DNA from 2 places in the Terribacillus sp. DMT04 genome. Region 1 is predicted to be linked to the other one. Evidence: riboswitches for the same ligand, from Rfam matches in the RefSeq annotation. Region 1 holds a riboswitch; the other holds the start of a gene.
The links. Region 1 has a riboswitch for cyclic di-GMP ahead of KS242_RS18260 (type II secretion system protein). Riboswitches for the same ligand answer to the same signal wherever they lie in the genome.
Positions count from the first base shown of each region.

Region 1 (4,283 bases):
TTTCGATTTGCAGGCGCTGTCTAAGTTCATCCGTTACTTCACTCAGCTGCTCATAATCTCCGGAAATAAGCAGCTTTGTTATACCAGATTCCCCGTTCATTACGGAATAACGGTAGAAATCCATAAATCGCTCGATCTCGGTGAGCTGTTCTTGTAAATAAGCGTATGCCCGGTCTGTTTCTTCTGTATAAAACAAGTCTTGTTCCATATGGTCTTGCAAATTACCGAAACTGGATTGTGACTGTCGGATAAACAAAGGCATGTCTTGATGAAAGGCTGTTAAAATAAGACCACTGTGATTCCATTGCAATAAAAGCAAATGATCAGCTGCCGTTTCCTCGTACTGTTTTGCGTATAGACGGTAAAGAGATAAGGATGCTAAATCTGCTGCTATGGGCTGAAGCCCCGCTTCTTTAAATGCTTGCTGAAACGTATCAACACGCTTGCCCGGATAAGCGACTAACAGAATGGTATGTTCCTCTTCCCCTTCCGACAGCAATTCAAAATCCAAAACCGGATCCTCAAAAGGCAGCTGAATTGTATGCTGTAATTCGGTATACAGAAACGGTTTGATTTCCTCCCGTTTCAATTGCTTCGGCACTTGATGCTGCCGCAGCGTTACCGCTTGGTCAGGCATTGTACATATAAGATCGCGTCCGCGCCAGTTGTTTTCTTCCACTACTTTTCGGACAACCTTTACGAATTGTTCTGCAGATTCCAATTTTCCGTTTCGGATGGTTCCAGCCGGCAATTCCAAACTGCCATATGTATTGCCATTGCGAAATCCTGCAGGCTCTCCTGCAGCATAACGCAAAACGTTTTCTTGAATGATGATGTACACTTGTTTGCTTTGCTTTTTAAACATGAACGACCCTCATTTAAAAGAATGAATTAATGTACCAGCTAATCATTGCTTCCCCATGGAAGTAAGTAATTAGTGCACCCAGCAAAATATACGGACCAAAGGGAATTGCCTGCTTCCTTTTCAGCACCTTCGTTGAAAGGAGTACCAAACTAATTACAGCTCCAATTACAGAGGATAAAAAGAATGTAAGTAAAACACCCTTCCAGCCAAGCACGACTCCCAGTACGACAAACAGTTTCAAATCCCCGCCGCCCATTCCGCCTCGACTGAATAAAATGACAAGGAAAAGCAGCACAAAAGCCACAACAGCTCCAATGATAGAATCCCACCAAGGATCTAATGGGGTGAAGACGCGGAGAATAATGAATAGAGGAAGAAAGAACAGCAATATCTTATTTGGAATCAGCATAAATTTCATATCCGTAACGAACAGAATCGCAGCCATAGATACCAAAACAAATGCAGTAATCAGCTCCCATTCCAGTCCGATTACATAATAGCTATAGCCGAATAATAAGCCTGTTGCTAGTTCCGTGAAGGGATAGAGTGGGGAAATTTTTTGTTTGCAGCTGCGGCATTTTCCGCCAAGGAGTATGTAGGAGATTACAGGTATTAGATCGTACGCTTTAATCTGCTGCTTACAATTAGGGCAATAAGAGCGTTCGGATTGGAACATCTTTTTTTCTGGTACGCGCATGCCGACTACATTGTAGAAGGAACCAAGTACTAAACCAAATATAATAAAATAACTCATCAAAAATATTGACATTCAGTTTCCCCTTCCATATGTAAAGACAGAAATCTCTCACGAGGAGAGATTTCTGTTAATCATGCATGTTATGAGTGAGTATCAGCTTTTTCGTTAGCTTCAGCGCCTGCTGTACCTACAGGTTCATCATCTTTTCCAAACTCGTAAACTTCTGCTTTATATTGACCATTTTCTAGTGTAACTTTACTTGTTGCTTTGTCATAGGATTTACCATCTTCTGGATTTTGCGGAGCACTTAGATATCCTTCTTTAATCAAAGCATCTAATGTATAGGAAGCTGTGTCGTCCCCTCCATCTTTCACAGAAGCTAATCGTGCTGCTTCAATCATTTGCTGGGCTGTAGCATTATGCGCATCTTCTCTACTATCACCAATTAAACCTGAAATGACAGGAATAGCGATGGCAGCTAAGATTCCTAAAATCACAATAACTGCAAGCAGCTCAACAAGCGTAAAACCTTTTTCGGACTTCATTTTCTTTTTCAAAAACTTTTTCATTGTGGACACTCCTTTATTATGTAGTTGTTTCCGGCCACGTGGAAAGCAATGGATTAATATGGCCGGTTGCACTACTAGCTCAAAAATAACCAAGTGCCCACATAGAGTTATTTTATCATCGCTTCCTATCAATCTAGTACGATTATAACAGACAATACATGAAAATCTACCCGAAATTTCAAAAATTTACATTGAAATTGTCACTTTACTAGTTATTTACTACTACAAGTTTTCATATAATGAAAACATTGGGAGAATCACTGCAGTAACAATACCTCCAACCATAACGGATAGCACCAAAATTAAAACAGGCTCTAATAATGCTTTCAGTCTTTCAGCAGCATAATCCAGCTCTTGTTCATAAAAATTAGCCGCTCTTTGCAAAAGACTATCCAACGAACCAGATTTTTCTCCTACACGTATCATTTGTGTCACCATTGGCGGAAATGCCCAGTGGGCCTCCATCGGCCCAGCTAGCGAGTCACCTTTCTCAATCGCTTTATAGCATTCTTGCATTACCTGTTCCATCACGGTGTTTTGTATAACACGTCCAGAAATTTGCAGCGTATCAAGAATTGGAACAGAACTTTCTAACAGCGAACTCACAGTCCTTGTCATCCTGGCAAGGATTGCTTTTTGATAAAAGCTGCCGAGTACTGGGATCTTTAGTTTCAGTGTATCTAAAAATAATTTGCCTGTTGGTCTTACCACAATAATTCTATATAAAATAAAACACAGCAGCAAAAGCAGAGCACCAAGGTACCAGTACTTTTGCATAGTCTCTGACAAACGCAATACAAATGCTGTATACGCGGGAAGTTCAGCATTCATTGTAGAGAACATGCCTGTAAATTGCGGAAATACTACTACGAGAAGCGCTACACAAATTGCAACCGCGACAAATCCGACAAGAACTGGATAACTCATTGCCGTAATGACTTTCTGCCGCATGTCGTATTGTTTCTCATAATAAACTGCCATTTTATTTAAGACATCGTCCAGTTCCCCGCTCGCTTCTCCCGCGCGAATCATATTCACGAATAGCTCTGGGAAGATTTTCGGATGCTTTTCAACTGAATGCGAGAAACGGACACCTTCCACCAGGTCTATTCGCACATACTTCAGGGTATCTTTTAAAAACTTGTCCTTTGTTTGTTCCTGTAGCAAACCTGTTGCCTCTACTAGCGAAACACCCGCTTCAATCAGTGTTGATAATTGACGAAGGAAGATAATAAATTCTTTCTTTTTCACTCTTTTACCAAAAGAAAGTTCTTTATTTAAAGTGCGATTTAATTCGCGAAGCTCAAAGACAATGAGCTGTTGCGATTGTAACTTTTCCAATGCTTCACTTCGGTTTTCAGCTTGCACTTTTCCTCGCTTTGCTTTGCCAAGCATATCTCGAGCATTGTATTGAAAGTAATGCATTTATACCCCTCGCTCTTCCAAAAATGGTGTCACTTGATCCATTGTTACGATTCCTGCGGATACCATCTTGCGAATGCTCATGTCCATCGTATGCATACCTTGATCACGTGACGTTTGCATAATACTTGGAATCTGATGCATCTTCCCGTTGCGGATCAAGTTTTTGATTGCCGACGTATTGATGAGTAACTCCGTTAATGCTTTGCGCCCTTGTCCATCAGCACGGCGAACGAGCCGCTGTGATAAAACTGCAGACAGTACACTAGCCAGCTGAATACGAATTTGCGGCTGCTGCTCAGCAGGAAATACGTCAATAATCCGATCAATTGTTTGTGACGCGGAACTCGTATGTAGCGTCGCTAATACAAGATGACCCGTCTCAGCTGCCGTGATAGCCGTCGAGATTGTTTCTAAGTCTCGTAGCTCTCCGACGAGAATGACATCCGGATCTTGGCGCAAACAAGCGCGCAGACCATTTGCGAAATTATCCGTATCCAAGCCCACTTCCCGCTGGTCGATAATACATTGATTATGCTTGTGTAAATACTCAATCGGGTCTTCCAATGTAATGATGTGACGCTGCATGCTCGAATTCATATGGTGAATCATCGCCGCTAAAGTGGTACTCTTCCCGCTGCCAGTTGGACCTGTTACTAAAATTAAGCCTTGAGGTTTCCCAGATAGCATGCGCAGAACGTCTGGCAAATCTAAATCGGTTAGCGTGGGC
Region 1 covers NZ_CP077639.1:2,077,894-2,082,176, forward strand. The annotation lists gene pilM (type IV pilus biogenesis protein PilM) at 1-865, opposite strand, end outside; gene KS242_RS11070 (prepilin peptidase) at 879-1,634, opposite strand; gene KS242_RS18260 (type II secretion system protein) at 1,703-2,131, opposite strand; cyclic di-GMP riboswitch class II at 2,183-2,265, opposite strand; gene KS242_RS11080 (type II secretion system F family protein) at 2,354-3,556, opposite strand; gene KS242_RS11085 (type IV pilus twitching motility protein PilT) at 3,557-4,283, opposite strand, start outside.

Region 2 (4,283 bases), on a different replicon from region 1:
TGTACAATCTCCTGGAACTTTGTAGTCCATTAATTGTTCAGCCATGAAAAGGTTGTCTTTTAAGAGAGAGTGATCAAGTTCAACAACTTTTTTCAAATACCCTAAATCATCAAGATAAGTATTAAGAGCAGTAGTATCGATTCTACTGACTTTCTTAGGTACAAATTTTGCGACCAAACCTTGTTTTTTAAATTCATGTCTTTTAACTTCTGAATTTATCAGCTCTTCCTTAACTACATTCCGAATCTGTTCGAGTTGGCGCTCCTTTGTTTTAAGCTGAATATACATACCACCTTCAACAAGTTCTTGCATTATATCTGCTGCAGTCATGTTTTTCATTTATAGTACTCCCTCCTGATGCATTTCTTGTATCTGCGTCACTAACTCCAGGTATTGTTCTTCATTGCTACAAATACAATGATCAATTCCCAGCAAGTAGCTATCTAATTTCACAGCATCAGCAGCTTTAATGTTAGCTATGTGCTCCTTAAGGTTATTTTCAAATTCCGCCTCGTCTTCATCATTATCAGGTTCAGAGTTATTCCAAATATTAATTAATGTATCCTTTGCTTCTTCCAAGCTGCATACTCTACGATCATCCAAATCCTGCAAGTCCACGAGGATATATAATTTTTCTCCCATCAAATCTCATCTCCTAAACTCTTGTTCTTCTTGTGGTCATACCATTTCCAACTGTCATTCCATAATTTGTGTATTGCAGCTGAAGTTTTTTCATCAAAATAATTACGTAAATCCATCCAATCGTCTGTCTCCCAAATAAGATCATTTAAATCGAATATCATCAGATCTTGAGGTGTACTCCAAGCTACAATTGCCTCTTCATTTATTGTTATGGATTTTATCTCTGCATGGCCGCTTACGCTAATGTGTAGCACCATACATCTGCCTCCTGTATTAAGTAACTCTGAATTATTTATAATCATCTTAAATTTCCTCCCATAAAAAATAGCTTTAAGAAAATTTTCTTAAAGCCGCCTCTAATCTATTTTTTAAGCATAACTCTGATCTAAGATTGTTAGCAGACTCAATTCATCGTTGATATCTAGCTGTTTCCCTAAATCTTCTATGAGCTGCAGGGTTTCGTATACCTTGAGTTTTTTCCCTGGATTGGCTCTTTTTTGAATCAACATTTGATTTGAACTGACTACGAAATATGCTCCATCTTTAAAGAACATACCTCTTGAATCAATTGTCTTGTGTTTATTGCTTTTCTTTAACTCACGCAACATTCTATCCACTTTGTCTTGGTCCTTATACTGTAATTCAACACCTGTTACTACAGGGGATGCCCAGCCTAGAACCATATCAAGAATATAAGAAGTTGCCTCAGCACTCGCATTTGAGTACACTCTTATCGCGGATAGCCCATTCTTAGGTTGTGAGTTGAAAGGACAAATTTCAAAAGTCCTATCATCAGCCTGCACAAAATAACTCTTAGTTCGCTGATCAAAGCTTACACCTGCCAAACCACTCTTGATTTCATTCATACTGTGATTGATAAATACCGTAATTATGAAAATATCATCATTTCCGCCCCATTTTTTCATTACAAGCATCCTCTCTTAATATTAGTTATTAATACAATGGCCTCATGAATCACCCCCAAAAAAGGCATAAAAAAAAGCCTTTGGGTTTGGTTTTTTAATGTAAAAACCAAGCCCAAAGGCTCTTTTATAATTTGTAAACACAGCTAATCGCAATACGATTGCAATAAAAATTAAGATAATATCTTATAGCTGAATTATAACAGAGATATAATTGTTAGTTCAATCCATAATTAAACAGATCAGAGTTGTTATTTGCTAAATCATCAAATTGAATTTGATCCAATTCGATAACGTGTTCAATTACTTTTTCTGTTGTTAGTGACTCACTTACTTTTGAATTCAATTCGTTAATTTTAAGTTCTCTTGAACCAGTTTTATAAACTTTCATACCTTCTAATATATCTTGTTCAGAATCTCTAATCTCGCTAGACAAAGTTACTAATTCAACATATTCCTCTTTATTTAACATAAAGTATGTACGTTTATACAGAAGTCTGGTTTGCTTATTTGCTCCAATTAACATTACGAGAACACCTTCCCTTTAAAATGTTTTAATTCCCCTAATATGATTTATTTAATCGTAATACATAATTAATAGCACCGTTGTAAGATTTCATAATTTACTTTTTTAAAAAAAATAACCTTCTTTAGCTAAAGAGAAGGTCGGTTGCACTAGTAGCTCCAGGTTGCATAAGTGCCCATATACATCAACCTTTCTTCGCTCCCTATAAATCCTTATCGTCGGTAAGTACTCTATAACGCAGCAGTTCCGACATATGAACGCCCAGTGCAACAGATAATCTATATATGTTTAGTAGTGAAACATTTCTCCGGCCGCGCTCTATGTCACTGACATATGTACGATGTAATCCACACATTGCTCCAAGTTCTTCTTGAGACAAGCCTTTTTGGATCCTTAATTGCTTCACAATAATGCCTAAGCCTTTATATAGCGCCTTTTCAAGTTCTTCCATAAGCAAATGATAGTATACCCATAAAAGTACTTCTACAGACTATAAGTTACATTTGGTTTCTCAAGAGGAATAATTTTATATAATTCTACAACTTATAGTGATTTTATCACAGGTTTATTCCAAAAGATAGAAATTTTGTGTATTGTTAATTGTTAAATAGTACAATTTGTTATTGACTTTCCTAAGCACCAGAAAGTATTACTTTGCTGAAAGGTAATAATCGGAACAAAAAAAGGACTCTACACCTGTAACGGCGCAGGGTCCTTTTGATAGGAATTCAATCAGCGTAGACAGAAGACTGTCCTGTTGCTTTATGTTTCTCCGGAGCGTCCTCTAGAGAAGAAACCCGCCATTATATTAAACAATAGCGGGTTTTAGTAGTAACACTCCTAAAATGGTTGCGATGCTATTTAGAAGCTTTTATGGAATTTAAGAACGTCATATACGTCTCCTATGATATTTACTGTAACTGTATCAGTCTTTACAACGCCATTAGCATAGGTAACAACAAATTCAAATGTAGCTTCTCCTTCTCTCAAGGCTGTAGATCCTTTCAAGAAGCTTTCTTCATACAATTCGCCGTTAGCTTCAGTATCTGTATCCATTTGCATTTTAACAGTCTTTCTGAATTGGCTGCTATTCTCCTGGTAGCCTTTAAACCTAGACTCAATGTTTGTGACAGGATAAGGTGATGTATTCGCTTTTAGTACGAATGCTTCACCAGAATAGAAATCTTCAGGCTTGTTGCCCAGTTCCTGATGGATTTCATTCCATTTATCCGTATGTTCAACAAACCCTTCCAGAGTTAAGGCTTTTACTACAATTACAACTGGAACTTCTACTTTGTCAAATCCATCATCCACAATGCCAACAAAGGTATAGTCATCTTTTTCTACCTTATCGATTGTATAACATGAGCTTTGACCGCTCTTCATATCATTCTCTTGAAGTACGGATTCTAAAGTTCCATTACCTTTTTTCATCTTCAATTCGATGTCTAACGGATCATTATCTTTGTCGGTTGGCTTCAAGCATATAGATACTTTATCTCCTTCATATACTGTTGATGGAGTATAGGTAACTGTTAATTCCGGAAGATTGTTCTTTATTGTAACAGACTTAGTTTCGCTATCCTTAGCGCCATGTTCATCTGTCACAGTTAACCTTACTTCGTATTCATCAACGGTTTTAAAAGTGAACGCAGGATTTGCTTCTGTACTCATCTTAGTCCATTGTCCTGTTCCTTTTATACGATACTCATAGAGATACGTAAGCTTATCATTTTCTGCATCAGACGACTTATCAGTGAATTTAACTGAATCGATACGAGTTGCGGGGTTTGGATTTATAGTGAAGTTTGCTTCAGGAGCAATATTTTCAATCTCCACTTGCTTTGTTATGCTATCCGAATCACCTTCTGTATCTGTCACAGTTAATCTTACATCGTAGGTGCCAACTTTAGGGAACTTATATGAATGGTCAGCTGCTGTACTGATAGAGGACCAAGTCTCGGTACCTTGTAGCTTTATCTCATATTTATAAGTAAGCTTGTCACCTTCTGGATCACTCGATTTATCCTTAATATTAACGGTTGTAAGTCTGTTCGTCGGATTTGGTGTGGCATCAAAATCAGCGATTGGCTTGAGATTTTCAACTTGTACGCTAACAATTTCTGTATCAGAATCACCATCAACATCAGTTACAGTCTGCCGTAACTCATAAGTACCCACTTCAGGGAACT
Region 2 covers NZ_CP077640.1:93,511-97,793, reverse strand. The annotation lists gene KS242_RS17900 (hypothetical protein) at 1-339, opposite strand, end outside; gene KS242_RS17895 (hypothetical protein) at 340-642, opposite strand; gene KS242_RS17890 (hypothetical protein) at 642-899, opposite strand; gene KS242_RS17885 (hypothetical protein) at 1,011-1,568, opposite strand; gene KS242_RS17880 (hypothetical protein) at 1,783-2,091, opposite strand; cyclic di-GMP riboswitch class II at 2,221-2,303, opposite strand; gene KS242_RS17875 (helix-turn-helix domain-containing protein) at 2,294-2,542, opposite strand; gene KS242_RS17870 (PKD domain-containing protein) at 2,953-4,283, opposite strand, start outside.
Region 2: another riboswitch for cyclic di-GMP. It lies ahead of KS242_RS17880 (hypothetical protein); the one in region 1 lies ahead of KS242_RS18260 (type II secretion system protein).